4 regions of the Lysinibacillus sp. FSL K6-1151 genome follow, and region 2 is predicted to be linked to each of the others. Evidence: riboswitches for the same ligand, from Rfam matches in the RefSeq annotation. Region 2 holds a riboswitch; each other region holds the start of a gene.
What was found. Region 2 has a riboswitch for S-adenosylmethionine ahead of MHI04_RS21055 (cyclase family protein). Riboswitches for the same ligand answer to the same signal wherever they lie in the genome.

Region 1 (5,521 bases), 500 kb from region 2:
TAGTTTCAATATACAATGCTTGATTTGTTTCAATGGATTCCTGGATTAGTTCAATTCCCGATAAAGTTTTGCTCATATTTATCTCCCCCTATAGTCCTTTGCTTTGTTTTATTAACTCATCTTTTGATAAATCAACAACAATAGATCCTCCATTTGTTTCTGCCTCGACTGCCTTCATTACGTCTTCCTCATGATACAGCTCGACAATTCTCTGATATGTTTTATTATCTTGATCATCTGCTCGTGCAGCAAAAATGTTCACATAAGGTAAGGCGTTTGGATCGTTGGCATCTTCAAGATAAATGGGGTCCTTTACGGGATCAAACCCAGCTTGTCCAGCAACTCCATTATTAATAACGGATGCAACTACATCTGGTAATACACGTGGTGTTTGTTGAGCTACAATCGGTAAAATGTCTAAATCTTTCGGGTTGTCGACGATTTTACTTGGGTCACCGAAGAGACCAAAATCATCTGCCAATTTAATTAAGCCAGCTGATTCTAATAATCTTAATGCACGAGCCTGGTTGGAAGGGTCATCAGGGATAGCAATTTTGTCACCTTTTTTAATTTCGTTAACATCCTTCACTTTCTCTGAATATATTCCCATTGGAGCAATAACAGTAGCACCGATTGGAACTAAATCGACATTATTTTCTTTAGTAAATTGTGTTAGAAACGCGATATGCTGAAAGGAATTAATATCAATTTCTTTATTTGCTAATGCCTGATTCGGCAATGTATAGTCAGAGAACTCAACAAGCTCAATTTCAATCCCTTCCTTTTTAGCTTTCTCTTTTAAAATCGGCCATACTTCACCATCTGTTCCAGTTACACCAATCTTTACTTTTTCTTCTTTTTTAGCATTATCTGTAGCTGAATCAGACCCACAGGCAGCCAATGCTAATACGGCTGTTAAAACTAATAAAATACTAAACCACTTTTTCATTATTAATCTCCTCTTTCGTTGTTTTATTCAAATGAAAAATGTCCTTCTTACCGTCGCATAATTTTTCTTGATAGCTTATTCCCAATCCACTGCGCAATTTGTACAAGAATAATAAGAATAATAACGGTCACAAGCATGACACTTCCATCAAAGCGTTGATAACCATATGTCATTGCAATATGACCTAAACCGCCTCCGCCAACTGTACCAGCCATTGCAGAGAAATCTATTAAACCGACTGTCACAAACGTTAAGCCTAAAATTAACGGTCCAAGTGCCTCTGGAATTAATACAGTAAAAATAATTTGTAGAGGACTTGCTCCCATTGCCTTTGCGGCTTCAATTACCCCAGGGTCAATGCTAACTAAGTTATTCTCTACTACTCTCGCAATACCAAATGATGAGGCAATCGTCATTGGAAAGATTGCTGCCCACGTACCAATCGTTGTTCCAACAACCATTCTTGTTAATGGGCTAATGGCCACTAGAAAAATAATAAATGGAACTGGGCGAATAATATTAATTAAAAAATTTAACAATTGAAACACGAATTTGTTCTCTAAAATATTTCCTTTTCGTGTCACATATAGTAGTAAACCTATTGTTATACCAAGAATAGAACCGAAGATAAGGGTTATAATAACCATTAAAATCGTTTCACCCGTAGATTCAAAAATACGGGGCCAAAAAGTCGTCCAATCAACCTTCATTGAATTTTACCTCCTCAACAGTTACAATGTCTTGTAATTCAGTAAGAACACTAGGTATTTTATCGCTATGTCCCTCAAATGAGACGAGCAAGTTCCCATAGAACTTCTCCTGAATTTCTCGGACAGAGCCATAGACGATATTAACGTCCACATCAAATTTTCTTGTTACGCGAGAAAGGATAGGATCGCTAGCAATATCACCTTTAAAAATAACACGGTATAAATTTTTGCCGCCTTTTTTTCTCCATTCCTCTAATAGAGATGCAGATGGTCGATCTTGCTGAACCGATTGAATAAACCGTTGAGTCGTTAAATGCTGTGGATTTGTAAATATATCAAAAACTGAATTAGATTCAATTACTGCTCCATTTTCCATGACTGCTACTCTGTCACATATTTGTTGGATGACATTCATCTCATGTGTGATTAGCAAAATAGTGATTCCTAAATCCTTGTTTACTTTTTTGAGAAGGCGGAGAATTTCCCCAGTTGTATCTGGATCGAGCGCTGAGGTTGCTTCATCACAAATTAATATATCAGGGGAGGTAGCAAGCGCCCTCGCAATGCCAACCCGCTGTTTTTGGCCTCCAGATAATTGCTCAGGGTAATCGTTCGCTTTTTCTGTAAGACCAACAAAACTAAGAAGTTCTGCAACTCTTTCATTAATTTCTTTTTTAGGCACTCCCGCCAGCTTAAGTGGATAGGCTACATTTCCAGCTACCGTTCTTGAGGAGAATAAGTTGAAATTTTGAAAAATCATGCCGATTCTTCTTCTCAGCTTTCTTACCTCTTTTGGTGTGAGCGAATTAATATCAACACCTTGTACTTGAACAGTGCCGTGGGTTGGACTTTCTAATAGATTCACAAGCCGCAATAATGTGCTCTTTCCTGCACCACTAAATCCAATAATTCCAAAAATCTCTCCTTGCTGAATTGAAAGAGATACATCTTTCACTGCATTCACTTCACGATCACCAAATTTAAAGGTTTTCGCTACATTCTGAAATTCAATCATTTACTTGCTCAACTCCCTATTTAAAAATAAAGAACAAAAAGGACCTTCCTTTTGTTCTTATCGATTAAGAAAAAAGGAAGGTCCCCACTATTGAAGAAACTACTTCCTTCTCATCTTTCAAATGTAAGTACATTTGCAGGAATTGGCACGGTATTATGTTAATAACCCGCTGCCGAGACTTCATTGGGCCTGTCCCTCAGTCTCTCTGGATAAGAAGAAATTATCGTATTTAATTGTCTGTTAAGATTTAAACAATACTATAATGCTTGATGAATTATATGTCAACATTTCTTTTAAAAAGTTTTATTAGAAAAATAAATCCATTTACTGTTATAACAGCAGGAGTACATTGGTAGCCGCGTTTTTTCTAGTGAAATAATTTATGCTTATGTTACTGAGGATGTCAATGAGCAGGCAGCCATAAAAAGGTTCAATTTGAAAATTGCCTACTTCCAAATTGAACCTTTCCGTTATTCTAAAACGCCCTTTTCTCGTAAACTAGCAATTTGTTCATCATTATAGCCAAGTGCAGTTAATACTTCTTCATTATGCTCTCCAAGCTTGGCACCGACATACTTGTACTCAGGCTCAGTGCCATCAAATTTAAAGGCAGAAGCAATTTGCTGTTGCATGGTGCCATCGCTTTTTGGAATATCGACGATCATGCCGCGAGCCTTCAACTGTGGATGCTCACATGCTTCTGGAAAAGTGAGTACAGGCTCTACACAACCTTCAAAATCCTCGTTAAATACCTCAAGCCATTCCTCATATGTCTTTGATAGAAAGGCATCATGAACAGCCTCTTTAAAGCGTATTTGCGTATAGTAAGAATCATTAAAGGTATTATCAATCAACTCAGGAATGTCGAGTGCTTCACAGAGCAGTTTACGAAATTGAGGTTCTAAGCTACCGACAGAGAAGAAGCGTCCATCTTTTGTTTTGTAAAAATCATAGTAACTGCCTCCGTTTAAAATTTCTTGCTCTGGCTGTGGTACACGACCACCCCCAATAAACGCAGCACCATACATAGCATTCAGCGAAAAGACAGCATCTGTCATACTAATATCTATGAATTGTCCTTCGCCTGTTTTTTCACGATGAAGGGCAGCAGCCAGTACCCCAATTGCGGCATGCATTGTCCCTCCAGCTATATCAGCTAGTTGAACCCCCATGGAGACAGGCTTTTTATCCTTATGGCGTGAATAATCGAGTAAGCCTGCTAAAGATAAATAGTTATTATCGTGTCCAGGTCGATTGCTATAAGGTCCAGTTTGTCCGTAACCAGTAATCGCACAATAGATAACCTTTGGATTTATTTCCTTTAGAGCTTCATAGCCAATGCCAAGGCGTTGCATGACACCAGGCCGAAAACCTTCGATAATAACGTCATACTCTTGCACCAGTGATTTTACAATGTCTATAGCCTCTGGTGATTTAAGATTTAATGTAATTGATTTTTTAGATCGATTTAAATGTTGATGAATGTAAGCCTCATGATCTTCATCATAGGGAGGCATAATTCGTGTTAAATCAACGCGCTTTGAAGATTCAACATGGATGACATCTGCTCCTAAATCAGCAAAAATCATTGTCGCCATTGGCCCTGGTAGTAATGCAGAAAAATCGAGAATTTTTAACCCTTGTAAAATGCCCAAATCTTCCAACCCCTTTTTGTGTAGGCTACACGACCATCCCATTGATGGAAGCGTAGCGCTTTTCTCATAATCCCCATTGTGTGAAAAGCGTAACGTTCGATTCTGTATTAATACAGTTTATTTTATTTTAAAGAGTATTATAACAGAATAGACCTTAACTTGCCTATGCTATTTTTCATTATAAAATAAACATTTCAACTTTCATATGTCAGAATAACAATAAAAGTAAAAAAATTTAGAATTTAGATTTTTTATCAAATTTCAGACAATAGTTGTCAGTTGTTAGAATATTTAATTTAAGAAAATAAATTGTAGAATTTTGTTTACTAGCTAGCTATATGATACGACCCTTTTTATTGATACAATCCTAGTGGTGTATTGGATTCTTCTTACGCAATTTGGAAATGATACTATTACCCCATTTATTAATAAAGTATCTCTCAAAAAATACATATAAAATTAACGTAAATAGGAGAGAAGAAATGAAATCACATCAATTAAAACTAAAGCATTTAATTATGGGAGTTGCGATGGCAGCATTCTTTTTCACGAGCCTTGGTAGTGTTTGGGGCGGATACAGAATGAATATTGACTCGATAAAGGAAAATACACTAGAAACGAATAGGGTTTATGCTCAAAAATTGGCATCTACTGCGGATTCTTATCTACATGAATCTTTCCAAATATTAGGTTATAGTGCAACTCAGATACAAGCAAAGATGGACGATGCGCAAGCATTGAATCAGGAAACAGAACGTTTGAGATTGCAAAATCAAATGTTTAATTCTGTAGTAATAACAAATGCAGAAGGATTGGTTTTATCCGTCTCTCCACCATCTATTGAAATAAAGGGAGAAATTTTAACATCAATCGGTGCTAAAGAGGCGTTATCCAAAAGGACACCACTTATCTCTAAACCATATGAGGCGATGACAGGACGTCTCATCATTTTTATTTCTCATCCTATTTTTTCCGACTCCAATGAGTATTTAGGAATGATAGCAGGGACTATTTATTTAAAGGAACCAAATGCCTTTAAAACTTTACTGGGAGAGCATTATAGTAAGGACGGCTCTTACGTATATGTAGTTGATTCAGATGGACGTGTTATCTATCATCAAGACCCAAGTCGGATTAATGATGTGGTAACGAAAAATAAAGTCGTTCAATCGGTGATATCAGGAAAGAGTGG
Region 2 (5,521 bases):
GAATTCACCTTGTAGCGGCTACAGGAAGACCTTTATCGATGTGTCAGGAGATACAAGCGCTAGGGATTGAAACCTTTATTACAGCAAATGGGGCATATGTGAAACATAAGGATTTAATCATACATAAAACACCTATTGCTAAAGATATTGTTCAAAATGTACAAGCTTTTGCACGTGAACAGCAGCATAGCCTCACATTTTTTACAGAGCAACTATCGATGAATGGCATTCAGCATCCAGCTGCTTTCAATGCGATGCAGGCAACTCTATCTTTACGAAATTTTCCGGTTGTGAATGAAAAAATTGTGGATGAAGAAGTTTTTCTCATGTGTCTATATGCAGATGAGGAGGCTGAAAAAAGATATGCTAGCCAATTTCCGCATATATTTTGGCAGCGATGGCATCCTTATATTGTAAATGTATTACAGCAGGATGTTGCCAAATCGATAGCTGTTGAAGCGGTACTAGACCATTTTAACATTGGTCCTGAGAATGCTATTGCTTTTGGAGATGGGGATAATGATATTGATATGTTAGAGCATGTAGGGCTAGGTATCGCGATGGGAAATGGTAGCGCAGCTCTAAAAGCAGTTGCGAATTTTGTTACAAAGAGTTCCACTGAAGGTGGTATTGACTTTGCTTTACGGCAGTTTCAAATGATATAAAGCTGCTGAAGGTCTTAAAGTCGATGCTTCAGGTTCTCTTAGATCTATTGAAGGAACTTGTTAATCAATGAGTTTTAATAAATTTTGGGTGGGGTGTTATATGGCACATCATGTGCAATCTCTAATTGAACATTACGGGTATTTGGGTATTATCGTGATCCTAATTGGAGGCATTGTTGGGTTGCCACTACCTGATGAGGTCTTTCTAACATATGTTGGCTACAGTGTTTATATAGAAAGCCTTGAACACATTCCCGCTTTAGTAAGTGCAATGATTGGTGCAGTTGGCGGTATTACCTTAAGCTACTATATCGGCTATCGTTTTGGCTTACCATTATTGCAGAAATATGGACCCAAAATTCATATTACGGAGCAAAAAATTGATTTTACAAAACAACTGTTTACTAAAATTGGGCCAACTTTATTATTAATAGGCTATTTTATACCTGGTGTACGGCATCTGACAGCCTATATTGCGGCAATTAATAATTATCCATATAGAAAGTTTGCTTTTTTTGCCTATACAGGGGCATTTATCTGGACTTTCACATTTATAACGTTAGGGAGGATGCTTGGGGAGAAGTGGCGGTTTGTTGGTTATTATTTATCTCATTATAGTATTTATCTTATCCTATTGTTTGGCCTCGTAATGCTCATCGTTTACTATCTATTCAAAAAAAGAAATATACGAAAATAAAGGTCTGTATGATTCAACACATGAATCGTACAGACCTTTGTGTTATGGCAAAATAGCAAATGAGCGTACAGGGAATCCAGATGCCTTTTCAGGCTTAGGGACGATATTGAAGATAATTGCCCCCTTCGCAGGTAGCTTGTCCAAGTTAGTCATCAACTCAATTTGATAGATGTTTTGTTCAAGCACGAAGTATTCGCCATCTAGCTTACCATTTTTGTGAAAATCAGCGGCTGAATCAGTATCAAATGTTTCATGGCCAAGTGCACTTATTTGACGTTCCTTCAATAAAAATTGTAAAGCCTCTAAGCCCCAGCCTGGTATATGGTTATGTCCATCCATATCTTGGTTACTAAATGCCTCTTTATCTGGCCAGCGCTTACTCCAATCCGTACGTAGCGCTACAAAGGTACCTGCTTCAATTACTCCATGTTGTGCTTCAAAATCAAAAATATCTTGCACACTTAGCGAGAAGTCATGATTGCTAGCAGCTTCTCGTGATTTATCAATAACGACAAGAGGAAGAACTAGTTCTTTTAGTTCTAATTCTTCTAGATAGCGGGAGTCTCGCACAAAATGAATGGGTGGGTCGATATGTGTGCCATATTGTCCTGGGAACGTGAATTGTTGTGCGAAGAACCCGTCATCATGAGAGAATAATGTTTCAAATTTAGCATCTTCAAACATAAAAAAATGTGGGGAATTAGGGCCGAATGTATGTGTTAAATCAACCCATTGTTTTGATTTTAATAATTGTAATGCTTGTAAAAGTTGGTTTGACATTGATTTCACTGCTTTCTGTTAAAATTAGTAGAACATAAAAAAGAGTCCCCTTAGAAGAGGACTCCAGAATAAGCAACGGTAGTTCTTCTTCTCATCTTTCAGGCTTAAAATTTTGCCAATTGGAATTAGCACCATACTGTTGAGCTGGTTGCTGAGACTTCATCGGGCCAATCCCTCCGTCTCTCTCGATAAGAAAAGTGATATAAGAATTTTCAGAAATAATAATAAAAACACTTTAGCATAGAATTTTATAGTTTACAAGTTCGATAGAGATATAAGGGTAAATTTTTTTACCAACTTAAATTTATGGTTATGCCACAACAACCATTATCCATAAGACGTATTCTGAAATTGTCTGGTGTATAATTTGCATCAAATTTCATCGTAATGCCTGTTGATGTGATTAATTTATCAACCTCTGTTTTATTTGAAAGCTGTGCAGCATTCATTAGATCATGTGCAAATTGTTGAGAGCTATCAATTTTATCCGTAAGCAATTGAGCCTGTTGCATGATCGCCTTTATCCGTGTAGCTGACATTTTTAATTTATGTGTGTCGACAGGTGGAAAGGGGGTAGTGTTCGGCATTGCCAAATGTTGAGGAATAGGTCTAACGGCAAGCTGCTGGGCAAGTGGCGACGTTGGGTAATGATAAGGATGAACAAAGTACGGATAAGGATTGTAATACAATGTAATTCCTCCTATCCTATAGCTGATATCTTATCTTATGTAGCTAAACGTCTTTAGGTGTTATTTTGCAGTGCAATGTCTGTCCTAATCATTTAAAAAGGAAGCCAAAGTGAGCTTCCTCTTTTAGCCGAGAACATGTAAGACATCATCAATTTTTTTACTATGAGACAGAATACCGTAATTCATCCATGTTAAAAAATCCACTTCATATACACAGTTGGTTTTAACTGCAGCTAGATTTTTCCACATAGAAGTTTTTAAAATCGTACGCTCCTCGTTCTCGTAAATGGAATGTTGTTTATCAAAAGTAATAAATAAATGATCCGCATCTAATTGCAGCAATTGATCAAATGTCAGTGGTGCTTTACGTTGATTGTGCGGAATACTCCAGACAAGTGGATGTGGCATTAAACCGAGGTCACGATATAAAATTGGCCCCGTATAGCCACATTCAGGACCCGCATATAGAGTAATGCCAATGGCTGAAATGCGAAGAAATGCCACACTTTGCCCATAAACGGATTTACTAAGAATTCCTTTTGCTTGCTGTACCTTATCCTCATATTGTAGGATCACGTCTTGCATCAAGGCGGTTTTTCCTGTTAAATCAGCAATCTTAAACAAAGTAGACTGCCAGTTCTCTCCAGGATGTGAGATATGACAGATGGGAGCTACTTCATTTAAATGATGACAGGATTCCCATCGCTCTATACCTGCATCTAGCATAATTAATGTTGGTTTATAGTGAAGGAGTCGATCCATTTCTCCATTTTGTACATCGATATCAGGCACTTCTTGTAGACCTAAATAGTCTTGTTTTCCCCATTTTGGATGACTGAATTGAGCAATTGGTGTAATCCCAAGGGCGACAAAGAAATCTTCTAAGAATGGTGCAAATACACGTAGATTGCTGCTTTGGTTTCTTCGATATTGTCCTGGAGAGATGCCGACATGTTCTTTAAAACGACGATTGAAATAATACTCATTATTAAATCCGATAGACTGACTAATTTCAAATACCCGATCATTTGTTGTCATTAATAATTGCTTGGCTTTTTCAATGCGAATGTTATTTAAATAGTGAAGAGGGATTTGCCCTGTAATCTCTTTGAACATACGGGTATAATTCCATCTTGGAACATCAGCTAGCTCTGCCAACTGCTCGACAGTCCACTCTTTTTCAAAATGTTTATGCAAATAGTTAATGGATTGCTCAACAGATTGACGATCATTTTTTTGCACCAGCTTGGGTATTGTTTGATGTAAGAGCAATAACATCAGCTCTTGAAAGTGTACATGCTGCTCAAAGATGGTGTGCTCATCCTCCGCTAGACGGTTCTGATAAATGGCTTCTAGCAGTCTACGACATTGCGAAAAGGGGAGAAGACGTTGCTCTTTGACACGCGTAAAAGGGCTAGTAGTAGTCTGTTTATTGCTAAGATGGACAATGTTGAACTGTAATTGATAAAAACAAAGGTGCTCGTTTTGAATGCGTATATTAGCCGTGTTATTAGGAGGAATCGATATGCACTTTTCTTCACTAAGATGAATGGTGTTATGATCTATTTCTAGCTTTCCGCTGCCACTCATTACGATGAAAAGTGTATAGAAATCACTATTAAACTGCTGCTTGTTCGTTGATTGAATCACATAAGAAATAGTTTGTAACGTATAGACATGTGTTAAGTTACCCATTGATGATTCACCCCTTTATAATTGAATTTGGAGAACAATACAAAGAAAGCTCTCTGAAGAGCTTTCTTTCATGTTGTTGAAAAAAGATGATGTCAACGGCAGAAAAAGCAAATTTGCAAGGTGAAAGGTTGATTTCCGTTCCGCCAGCGCCCTTTCCAGGGGGCGTCCGATGAGCCGCTTCACTCACTTACGCTCGCTCCAGGGTCTCATCTGTGACGCTAATGAGCTGCACCCAAAATATTGGACTTAAAAATCTACTATAGGGGGTGCAGGTAGTGATTTCTGATGAACAAAAATTAGCCGCAGTTCTAGCTTACTTTGAAGAAAAAGAAAGTACGTATCAGATTGCCAATCGATTACAGAGGGATCGACAGTACATTCGATTATGGATTGAATTATATCGCTATCATGGCATCGAAGGAATTATTCGTCCTCAAGGGTTCACGAATTACGAAGATTCTTTTAAAATAAAAGTAATTCAACACCTGATAGAGACGGGCGATTCGCTCCTTCAGACTGCTGCGAAGTTTAATATTCCTTCCCGTGAAACCGTTCGGAGATGGAAAAAACAATGGATGTCAACGGCTGGTGAGGTGCTCTATCAAGTAGAAAAGGAGCGCCAATCAATGCCAAAAAAACAACCACCTTCGTCCGATTTAAATGGAAAAACAACGGATGAGTTAAAAGCCGAAATTGAGTATTTACGGATGGAAAATGCCTATTTAAAAAAGTTGAAAGCCTTAGTTCAAGAAAAGGATGCCTTCAAATCCAAGAAAAAGTAAGAGCTGTCTATGAGCTAAGGTTGGATTTTCCTCTTCAAGCTCTATTAAAAGTCGCGAAACTTAAGAAAAGTACGTATTATTATCATCTCCAAAAATGGGTAAAACCAGATAAATATCAGGCGATCAAAGAACGAATTCAGACGCTTTTTCATTACCATAAGGGGCGTTATGGCTATCGTCGTATTTGTTTAGCCCTCCGAAATGAAGGGTTTT
Region 3 (5,521 bases), 780 kb from region 2:
TAGACAATTAACAAAAAAAGTAATACTATTTGCTTCATATTCTTCAATAATAATTATTATATTCTGAAAAGGGTGATCATGCATGGAATTCTCTAAAAAACTACAGCAACTACCCACTCAATTTTTTACAGCGTTAGTTCAAAAAGTAAATAATGCCTTAGAAGAAGGTCGCGATGTCATTAATCTTGGTCAAGGAAATCCCGATCAACCAACGCCCCCTCATATCATTCAAGCATTACAGGAGGCGGCTGAAAATCCACAAAATCACAAATATTCACCATTTCGCGGTATCACTGAATTACGCCAAGCAGCTGCCGACTATTATAAACGTGAATATAATGTGAATCTAAATCCTGACACAGAGGTAGCGATTCTTGGCGGGACAAAAATTGGTCTCGTTGAGCTACCTTTAGCCGTATTAAATCCAGGTGATACGATGCTCTTACCAGACCCTGGCTATCCAGATTACTTATCAGGTGTCGTATTAGGTGATGTCCATTTTGAAGTGATGCCACTTTTAGCTGCAAATGATTTCTTACCTAATTATCATGCATTACCTGATGAAGTGAAAGAGAAGGCGAAGCTACTTTACCTAAATTACCCAAACAACCCTACAGGTGGTACAGCAACACTTGCATTTTTTGAAGAGACCGTTCGCTTTGCGAAGGAACACAATATTATCGTATCACATGATTTTGCTTATGGGGCAATAGGATTTGACGGTAATAAACCTATTAGCTTCCTACAAGCTGAGGGGGCAAAAGAAGTAGGAATTGAAATGTATACACTCTCCAAAACTTATAATATGGCAGGCTGGCGTATAGGCTTCGCTGTCGGTAATGCCGACATTATTGCTGCCATTAATCTAATTCAGGATCATCTGTTTTGTAGTCAATTCCCTGCTATTCAACAAGCAGCAGCAACGGCACTTACAGCTTCCCAAGAATGTGTGGATGAACTGCGAGCTACCTATGAAGGTCGCCGCAATGTACTCATTGAAGAAGCTCAAAGAATTGGTTGGCATGTAACGGCTCCAAAAGGCTCCTTCTTCGCATGGCTCCCTGTACCATTCGGCTATACTAGCGAGCAGTTTGCCGATTTATTATTGGAAAAGGCTGATATCGCTGTAGCAGCAGGCAATGGCTTCGGCCGATATGGCGAAGGCTATATCCGTGTTGGTTTACTTGTTAGCGAGGAACGCTTACGTGAAGCAATCCATAGAATCGAACAATTACAATTATTCAACCCTTAACCATGACATGAGGCTGGGACAAAAGTAAAAATGTTAGACCGATTATAAGCTCGGTCTAACATTTTTTAATTCAGGAAGGAACATGCAGCTTAGTGAAAAGAAAAAGTTAGTACATTTTCGCTATTTTTCAATTTTCCTTGGCTGCTGTAAACCGTGTTCTAATGGATAAAATTGAACATGGCCTGTTTCTTCATCAAATTTCCGAAAGTGCTGGATGCCTTGAACCTCAGCTAGCACTATGTCAGCCGTAATGACAGGGTTCCCCCTCTTCATTAAATGCCCCCCTGACACAACGCCCCATTGATCACTCATAGAACCATGGAAATGTGTTTCATATCCCCCATCGCGCTTACATACTACGCCAGAGCCTTGGATCAATTCAAGTGGCCCTTCTTTTTTTATGACATCGCTAAAACTTACGTTAATCTGAGATGTTTCATCAGGTACTAAATAAACAAAGCTACTCTTTTGAAGGCTACCTATACAGCTAACAATTGTTGCTGACTCAATATGGTTCTCCTCACAAAGTGCCTCCATTCCTTCAATAATGTCTGTACCCATTAGCAATCGAGCACTTACAACCTTGCCAAATGAACCTATACCATAATTAACTCTTACAGACATTGCTATCCCTCTTTCATGACGAAATATTATAATAATATAAAAAATTTTAAAAATATTTATTGACTTACTATAACCTATAAATTATATTAGTTCTATCGGAATTACAAAAAAATATGATAAATCTCTTATCAAGAGTAGCTGAGGGACTGGCCCTATGAAGCTCGGCAACCTCCTTTTAGAAGGAAGGTGCTAAATCCTGCAAACGATTATCGTTTGATAGATAAGAGAGGACATTTTTTCATGAGCCTCTCTTAGTTTGTAAGAGAGTTTTTTTATTTTCAAAAACCGATAAAAACAATCTTGGAGGTAGTTTTCATGAAAAAGAAAAATAAATTTTTAGTAGGTTTAGCAAGTCTTACATTAGCAGCAGCTCTAGCAGGTTGTGGCTCTAAAGAAGAGAGTAAAGGTCAAGCTGAAGCAATTAATGAAAATAAAATCGTCGTAGGTGTCACATCTGGTCCACACGAACAAATCGCAGAAGTTGCAGCGAAAGTAGCCAAAGAAAATGGGCTAGAAGTAGAGCTTAAATCATTTTCTGATTATGTTTTACCTAATACATCTTTATCTGAAGGTGATCTTGATGCAAATAGCTATCAACACGAGCCTTTCCTCGATACGTTTAATAAAGATCATGATACAGATTTAGTAACAGTAGGCAAAACGATTTTAAATCCAATGGGTATTTACTCTGAAAAATATAAATCCTTTGAGGACATTCCAGATGGTGCAACGTTTGGTTTACCAAATGATCCAACAAATGGTGCTCGTGCCCTCTTTGTTTTACAGGAAGCAGGCTATATAAAATTAAAAGATGGGGCAGATTTAACAGCCTCTATCCGTGATGTAGAAGAAAACAAAAAGAATTTAAAATTCATCGAATTAGAGGCAGCTCAAATTCCTAAGCAGCTTAGTGAAGTAGATGTAGCAGCTATTAATACAAACTTCGCATTGGAAGCTGGCATTAATCCTAAAGATGACGCTATTCTTTTAGAATCTACTGACTCTCCATATGTGAACTATATTGTGGTACGTGCAGAAAATGAAAATGACCCAACAATTAAAAAGTTCGTTGAGGCTTACCAATCTGATGAAGTACGTCAATTCATTGAAGAAGAATTCAAAGGTTCAGTAATCCCTAGCTGGTAATACATTCAGGAAGCTTCTAGTAGCTGAAGAATCTGCCGAAATTCCTCTATGGAAAACGAGCAGATTCTTGCTTTTTAGGAGCTTGAGAAAGGAGCAATCAATCGGATGATTCAATTACAAAATATCTCAAAAGAATATAAGACGAAAAAAGACATCATTAAGGCTGTAGATGGAATCAATCTCCATGTAAAAAAAGGACAAATTCATGGTGTGATTGGCTATAGTGGTGCAGGTAAAAGTACACTCATTCGTTGCGTCAATCTACTAGAGCGACCTACAGCTGGAAAAGTGTTAATCGACAATGTGGACATTACTGCCCTTTCTCTTCATGAATTACGGCAAACACGCCAAAAAATCGGGATGATTTTCCAACATTTTAATCTATTAAAAACGGCAACCGTTTACCATAATATTGCTGTTCCTTTAAAGCTACTTGGCTATAACGAGAAAGAGGTAAAAAACCGTGTGGCTAAATATGCTGAAATTGTTGGATTAACAGACAAACTAGACAGCTACCCTAACCAACTTTCAGGTGGGCAAAAGCAACGTGTTGCTATTGCACGTGCCTTGGCACAGGAACCAGAGGTTCTACTTAGTGACGAAGCAACAAGTGCACTCGACCCTGAAACAACCGAAGCCATTCTTGAATTGTTGTTAAAAATTAACCGTGAATTAGGCATTACGATCCTGCTGATTACACATGAGATGAATGTCATTCAGAAAATATGTGATGAGGTTTCTGTTCTTGAGTCCGGAAAAGTGGTGGAATTTGGTACGGCTATTGAACTTTTTGCTAAACCGAAGCATCCTACAACGAGAAAGTTTTTAAATACGATTTCACAACGTAATTTATCCCCTTCCCTGATCGAGCAGTTAAATGTTTCAGGCAGTGTCATTCGTTTAACCTTCCTAGGTGAAAGTACTGGTAAGCCATTACTAGCAGAAGTTACGAAAGTGTATGATGTACAACCAAATATTTTAACGGCAAATATTATTGAATTAAAAAACGGCATTGTTGGTAACATTGTGGTGCATTTACATGGAGAACTTCACATTGTCCAAAAGGCACTCACATATTTTACGGAAAATGGCGTCGCGGTGGAAGAATTAGGAGGCGAATTCAATGAGTAGTATTCAAAGCTTTTTTACAGATTGGTCAGATGTAATTGGCAAATCAATTATCGAAACATTTCAAATGGTCGGAATTTCTTTATTGTTTTCCATTCTCATTGGGATTCCATTGGGGCTATTAATCGTATTAACACGACCAGGTCAATCCTTTGACAATAAATTTTTATATCAATTTTTTAATTTAGTCATCAATATTATACGTTCTGTTCCATTCATCATTTTATTATTCTTCATCCTACCTTTTACTAAGCTGATCGTCGGCACAACAATTGGGGTTAAAGGTGTTATCGTTCCGCTAGTTGTCTATACAGCTCCTTATATTGCTCGACTGATGGAATCTGCGCTATTAGAGGTGGATTCGGGAGTGGTAGAAGCCTACACAGCCATGGGTATTAAACGTCGCCATATTATTTGGCATGTGCTATTACGTGAAGCTCGTCCATCTATTATTTTAGGCTTAACAATTGCCACAATTGGTTTAATCGGTGCTACGGCTATGGCAGGAATGGTTGGTGCTGGAGGTTTGGGTGACCTCGCCTATCGTTATGGTCATTTACGCTATGAGGTCGATGTTATGTATGCAACTGTCTTTATCTTAATCATTCTTGTGCAAAGCATTCAATCCATCGGCAACCGCTTCGCTGCGAAATTGAAAAAGGATTAAGAGGAGAATGACAATGACAACTGAAATTTATGTAGAGAAAAATGGTTATATTGCAACGTTAGTGTTAAACCGACCTGATAAACGGAATTCCTTATCAAAGGCGATGTTTCAGAACATAGTAGAGCAACTTGAGCAGCTACGTGTAGATTCTTCTATTAAGCTCTTAATTGTCCGTGGCGTTAATGAAGTAGCCTTTTCATCTGGTGCCGATATTAGCGAGTTTTTAGATATTCGTTATGCCGCGGACAATGCCAAAGCCTATAATGATTTGGCTCTAAAGGCGATTGATACCCTCTATAAATTTCCTCACCCGACGATTGCTATGATTCAGGGTTTAGCCATTGGTGGTGGCTTAGAACTAGCCAACGCATGTGATTTTAGAATGGCGACACCAAAGAGTAAGCTTGGCATCACAGCGGCGAATATTGGTATTGTCTATAATCTTGAAAGTACAAAGCGTCTCATCAATCTTGTTGGTGTTGCCAAGGCGAAAGAGATTTTATACACAGCCAACATTTTTACAGCACAAGATGGAAAAAACATCGGTTTAATCACAGCCTTACATGAGCCAGAGGATATTGAAAGTGCCACGCTGCATTTTGCTGAACATCTATTAAGTAAATCCTCCATTGCAAACGCAGGCATCAAAAAAATGATCCAAGCAATTGTAGATGGTGAAAACGAAGAAAGCGATGAGCTGGCAC
Region 4 (5,521 bases), 790 kb from region 2:
ATGAAAATGTAGATATCGAACATGCCAGACAACTAGCCTTTTTTTTAGAAGATGCGAATAAATCATACGAAACCTGGTATGATCCAGACCATGCACATCAATACCCACCAGCAAAAAATCGTGAAACCGTCCGTGCCCTTTGTGAATGGATGAAACAGCAATAAATAAATGATGAAAAAAAATACCCCCTTCCTTAGAATAGCTATCCACTTCAGGCAAGATAGCTATGCTAAGGAGTAGGGGGCAATAAAGGGGTGATGATTATTTCATGTTACTTTCTAAAAATTGTTGTATGGTAGCCCAGTAAAGCTCGCTTGCAACACTTTCTGCGCCACCATGCCCAGCTCCCTCAACAATCAACTTTTGCTTTGGTACATTTGCCGCTTCATATACTTCATTCAACATGGTAGATGGAACGAACGTATCGTTGTCTCCATGAATAAACAACATGGGTGTCTTCGATTTTGCCACTTGTTCAACTGCACTCGCTTCACCTAATGTATAGCCTGCTTTTAGTTTCGACACTACAGAAGAGAAATGCATGATTGGAAATGCAGGTAAGTGAAAGATTGCTTTCAACTGATAGGAAAATTCATCCCATACTGAAGAATAGCCACAATCCTCAATGATTGCTTTAACGTTTGTTGGTAAATTCTCTCCTGAAGCCATCATGACAGTGGCTCCACCCATCGAAACACCATAAAGAACAATTTCAGCGCTCTCATTTAAGCTGACAATGTGATTGACCCATGAAACAACATCAAAACGATCATGCCAGCCCATGCCAATATAATCTCCTTCACTTTTACCATGGCCTCTCGCATCTGGAATAAGTACATGATAGCCCATATCATAAAAATGTTTAGCATACTTTGTCATTTGTGCGCCTTCGCTTGAATAGCCATGAAAGATGATAGCCCATTTGTCGGTGGGGTGATCATTTTGGATGGAGTAAGCATGGAGCTTTAGCGAATCATAGGATTGAAGCGAAGCATCTTCATATTGCTTATGAAACCATTGCTCAGTTGTTTCTTTCTCTTTAACTTCCTGAGGATTGACAGCTATTACATTATGAGGTGCATCTAGCACTGCTGTTTTATCAGTGTCAGGATTTAATGCCAGATTATAAAAGTAATTTCCTGCAAAAAAACCAGCGCCAACAAATAAAGCTAACAACATTATAAGAATAGAAAATAGTATTTTATATTTTTTTGTCATATGTATCTCCCTAATACTAGCTACCTTCAAGGTAAAGAAAAAGAGAACGAATGAATTCGTTCCCTTTGATTCTTGTGTCTAGTCGTTATTTTAATGGGCCACCAAGTGTAGTAATGGCATCAGAAACGTTTGAGAATTTCTTGAAGTTTTCGTTGAATAAGCCTGCAAGTTCAGCAGCTTTCGCATCATATGCAGCTTTATCTGCCCATGCTTCACGAGGATTTAACACTTCTGACGGTACACCTTCAACTGCTGTTGGAATGTGTAAACCGAAGACAGCATCTTGTGTCGTTTCAACATTTGTTAATTTTCCGTCGATTGCTGCACGTACCATTGTGCGTGTGTAAGACAGCTTCATACGGCTACCTGTACCATATTCGCCACCAGTCCAACCAGTGTTCACTAGGAATACTTGTGCACCATGCTCGTCAATTTTTTGACCTAACATTTCTGCGTACACTGTTGCTGGAAGTGGAAGGAATGGAGAACCGAAGCAAGTAGAGAATACTGGTTCTGGCTCTGTTACACCGCGTTCAGTTCCAGCAAGCTTAGAAGTGAAACCGCTTAGGAAGTGGTACATTGCTTGCTCTTTTGTTAATTTACTGATTGGAGGTAATACGCCAAACGCATCAGCTGTTAGGAAGATGATTGTTTTTGGATGACCTGCAACAGAAGGATCAACAATATTTTCGATGTATTGGATTGGATAAGCTACACGTGTATTTTCTGTTAATGAACCATCATCATAGTCACAAATACGAGTTTCTGGATCAACAGCTACGTTTTCTAAAACAGAACCGAAGCGGATTGCATTGTAGATTTCTGGTTCTTTCTCAGCAGAAAGGTTGATTGTTTTTGCATAGCAGCCACCCTCAATGTTGAATACACCATTATCAGACCAGCCGTGTTCATCGTCACCAATTAGCTTACGATCTGGATCAGCGGATAATGTCGTTTTACCAGTACCAGATAGACCGAAGAATAATGCCACATCGCCAGCTTCACCAACGTTTGCTGAACAGTGCATTGAAAGGATACCTTGCTGTGGTAATAAGTAGTTCATGATACCAAAAATAGATTTTTTCATTTCACCAGCATATTCAGTACCACCGATTAAGATCATTTTCTTTTCAAGTGATACAATGATGAAAGTTTCAGAAGCAGTACCATCAACTGCAGGGTCTGCTTTAAAGTTAGGAGCAGAGATGACAGTGAAGTCTGCAACATGAGAAGTTAATTCTTCTTCAGTTGGACGGATAAATAATTGATGAGCAAAAAGGTTGTGCCAAGCGTATTCATTAATTACTTGGATGCTTAATTGTGAATCTTTGTCAGCACCTGCGAAGCCTTTAAATACGAATAACTCGTCACGTTCTTTTAAATATTTTATTACTTTTACATATAAGTTATCGAACACTTCAGAAGAAATCGGTTGGTTGACTTTACCCCAGTCAATTTGATCTTTTGTGCTTTCTTCTTCTACCGTATATTTATCTTTAGGTGAACGACCAGTGTATTTGCCAGTTTCTGCACGAACTGCGCCATCTACTGTTAACATTGCTTCACCACGAGATGTAGCTTTTTCTGCTAATTGTGGTACTGAAAGTTGAACATTAATGTTACCGCCGTTTAATAATTCCTTCAGTTCGTTTGCAATTTCTACTGAATTCATCGATTAAATACCATCCTTTTTTATAGTATTCCCTTGATTTAGAGGGATTTTTTCTTAATTTCAAAAATAGTATAACACAATTGCTTAAATAATCTATACTAATTAAGAAATTATTTTAGAGTTTTTATCACTTTTCAATAAACTGACAAAAAATAATGTTTTTCGAGTAGAATCCGATCAATCCTACTGTAATTAGGCGCAAAAATTGAGCCACACATATGTTACCACAAGTAGCTAGGTATGTTGTAGGGATTAATTTGCTTCTATTTACATCATCATCCAAGTATGAAAAGTTTTTGTGTAATCAGTTCCTTCCTTTCTATACAGTAATACATAAGAAAATATTTGACAACGTTCAACCTTTTCAGTAACATGAAATTGAACGGATACTCTTATCCCGAGCTGGTGGAGGGTCAGGCCCTGTGAAACCCGGCAACCTGCATGTTTTATTTCACATCATGCGTTGGTGCCAACCTGATGCAAGGGAACATCCCTTGAACGATAAGAGTGAAAGGTTACGAAGTCATTATTCCTTTCCTCATGTGCAGTAACGTGAGTAAAGGATTTTTTTATTGCTAAAAAAGAATGTAAAGGTAAGTATATGTAGTTCTTTCCTTATTATAATGACAGATCTTTCGAAATCCTCGTGTTAAAAGCAGCAGTAACGGCTTGAGAGTTCAATCCTTAGGAGCGGACTTGACATGGGTAATGAGTACCGTATTCATACACAACTACTTTTTGTAAGAGTAATAGGAGGAAAACCAAATGACAAACCGTCGACTGTTTACATCAGAGAGTGTAACAGAAGGACATCCAGATAAGATTTGTGACCAAATCTCGGATGCCATTTTAGATGCTATTTTAGCAGAAGATCCAAATGCACGTGTAGCGTGTGAAACAACTGTCACAACAGGATTAGTATTAGTAGCAGGAGAAATAACTACTTCTACTTACGTTGATATTAAAGGTATCGTTCGTGATACTGTAGCAGAAATTGGCTATACACGTGGTAAATATGGCTTTGATGCTGAAAATCTAGCGGTGCTTGTAGCTATTGGCGAACAATCGCCTGATATTGCACAAGGTGTTGACCAAGCTTTAGAGGCTCGTGAAGGCTCTATGACAGATGCTGATATTGAAGCAATTGGTGCTGGTGACCAAGGTCTAATGTTTGGTTATGCATGTAATGAAACACCTGAACTAATGCCATTGCCAATCAGCTTAGCACATAAATTAGCACGCCGATTAACAGAAGTTCGTAAATCAGGTGAATTAGCGTATTTACGTCCTGATGGAAAAACACAAGTAACGATTGAATATGATGACAATAATGTACCTGTGCGAGTGGATACAATTGTTATTTCAACACAACATGATGAAGAAGCAACACTTGAACAAATTCAAGCTGATCTGAAAGAATTTGTTATTGCACCCGTTGTGCCAAGTGAATTATTAGATGCAAACACGAAATACTTTATTAACCCGACTGGCCGTTTTGTTATCGGTGGACCTAAAGGGGACGCTGGTTTAACAGGACGTAAAATCATTGTTGATACATACGGTGGTTATGCACGTCACGGTGGTGGCGCATTCTCTGGTAAGGATGCAACAAAGGTAGACCGTTCAGCGGCTTATGCGGCACGTTATGTAGCAAAAAACATTGTAGCAGCTGGCTTGGCAGAACGCGCTGAGGTACAACTTGCCTATGCGATTGGTGTGGCTCAACCAGTTTCCATTGCGGTTGACACATTTGGTACAGGTAAAGTGAAAGAAAGCGCAATCGTAGAGTGGGTACGTGAGCTATTTGATTTACGTCCAGCAGGTATTATTAAAATGCTAGATTTACGTCGTCCGATTTATAAACAAACGGCAGCTTATGGTCATTTTGGTCGTACAGATTTAAATGTACCATGGGAACAAATCGATAAAGCAGATGCTCTACGAGAAAAGGCACATCTATAAACTATTGAGCTAAAGTAATGAATACATTAGAAAATTATTCTAATGTATTAAAAAGGAAAGGGGCAATATTGTCCCCTTTGTTTTACAAAAAATCCCTCGCTACGATCCGTGAACATTTTGGTTACACGGAAATGCGAGGTATTTTTTTCGTTAATATTGAATTTTTGTGTATATTGTTTACTTCTGAAGGGATTTATAATATTGTCCTTTTTCTGCATATTCGCGCACGATACGTTCCATATCCTCTTTATCTTCTGCATTTAATTCACGGACTACTTTTGCCGGACGACCTAATGCTAAACTATTCGGAGGAATGACTTTACCAGGAGGTACTAGGCTTCCTGCCCCAATAAATGCACCCTCTCCAATCTCTGCCCCGTCTAATATAATGGAGCCCATACCAATTAAAGCATTTTTGCGAATTGTACAGCTATGTAAAGTGACTTGGTGTCCAACTGTTACCTCATCTTCAATAATTAGCGGAAATTTTGGGCTTTGATGTAAGCAACAAAGATCTTGGATACTGACACGTTTCCCAATAATGGTTGGGGAAACATCACCACGAATGACCGTATTAAACCAAATGGTTGTTTCAGCACCAATTGTTACGTCGCCCGTAACAGTTGCGTAATCAGCAATGAAGACAGATGGATCGATCTTTGGCATTTT

Region 1: it holds a riboswitch for S-adenosylmethionine, as region 2 does, so the genes downstream of both, MHI04_RS01010 (methionine ABC transporter ATP-binding protein) here and MHI04_RS21055 (cyclase family protein) in region 2, are expected to answer to the same signal.
Region 3: it holds a riboswitch for S-adenosylmethionine, as region 2 does, so the genes downstream of both, MHI04_RS02255 (MetQ/NlpA family ABC transporter substrate-binding protein) here and MHI04_RS21055 (cyclase family protein) in region 2, are expected to answer to the same signal.
Region 4: it holds a riboswitch for S-adenosylmethionine, as region 2 does, so the genes downstream of both, metK (methionine adenosyltransferase) here and MHI04_RS21055 (cyclase family protein) in region 2, are expected to answer to the same signal.

Annotation. Positions count from the first base shown of each region.
Region 1 is NZ_CP152040.1:202,957-208,477, forward strand. Features, by position in the region: gene MHI04_RS00995 (M20 family metallopeptidase) at 1-76, opposite strand, end outside; gene MHI04_RS01000 (MetQ/NlpA family ABC transporter substrate-binding protein) at 89-949, opposite strand; gene MHI04_RS01005 (methionine ABC transporter permease) at 997-1,659, opposite strand; gene MHI04_RS01010 (methionine ABC transporter ATP-binding protein) at 1,649-2,674, opposite strand; SAM riboswitch class I at 2,782-2,890, opposite strand; gene MHI04_RS01015 (CaiB/BaiF CoA-transferase family protein) at 3,145-4,329, opposite strand; gene MHI04_RS01020 (sensor domain-containing diguanylate cyclase) at 4,812-5,521, shown strand, end outside.
Region 2 is NZ_CP152040.1:4,343,976-4,349,496, reverse strand. Features, by position in the region: gene MHI04_RS21065 (Cof-type HAD-IIB family hydrolase) at 1-665, shown strand, start outside; gene MHI04_RS21060 (DedA family protein) at 766-1,362, shown strand; gene MHI04_RS21055 (cyclase family protein) at 1,405-2,142, opposite strand; SAM riboswitch class I at 2,231-2,337, opposite strand; gene MHI04_RS21050 (hypothetical protein) at 2,433-2,831, opposite strand; gene MHI04_RS21045 (helix-turn-helix domain-containing protein) at 2,955-4,526, opposite strand; gene MHI04_RS21040 (helix-turn-helix domain-containing protein) at 4,802-5,308, shown strand; gene MHI04_RS21035 (IS3 family transposase) at 5,293-5,521, shown strand, end outside.
Region 3 is NZ_CP152040.1:477,649-483,169, reverse strand. Features, by position in the region: gene MHI04_RS02265 (pyridoxal phosphate-dependent aminotransferase) at 83-1,252, shown strand; gene MHI04_RS02260 (PPC domain-containing DNA-binding protein) at 1,373-1,876, opposite strand; SAM riboswitch class I at 1,999-2,103, shown strand; gene MHI04_RS02255 (MetQ/NlpA family ABC transporter substrate-binding protein) at 2,192-3,022, shown strand; gene MHI04_RS02250 (ATP-binding cassette domain-containing protein) at 3,128-4,153, shown strand; gene MHI04_RS02245 (methionine ABC transporter permease) at 4,146-4,817, shown strand; gene MHI04_RS02240 (enoyl-CoA hydratase-related protein) at 4,831-5,521, shown strand, end outside.
Region 4 is NZ_CP152040.1:3,549,661-3,555,181, reverse strand. Features, by position in the region: gene MHI04_RS16970 (prolyl oligopeptidase family serine peptidase) at 1-164, shown strand, start outside; gene MHI04_RS16965 (alpha/beta hydrolase) at 262-1,218, opposite strand; gene pckA (phosphoenolpyruvate carboxykinase (ATP)) at 1,304-2,890, opposite strand; SAM riboswitch class I at 3,280-3,398, shown strand; gene metK (methionine adenosyltransferase) at 3,656-4,852, shown strand; gene MHI04_RS16950 (gamma carbonic anhydrase family protein) at 5,030-5,521, opposite strand, start outside.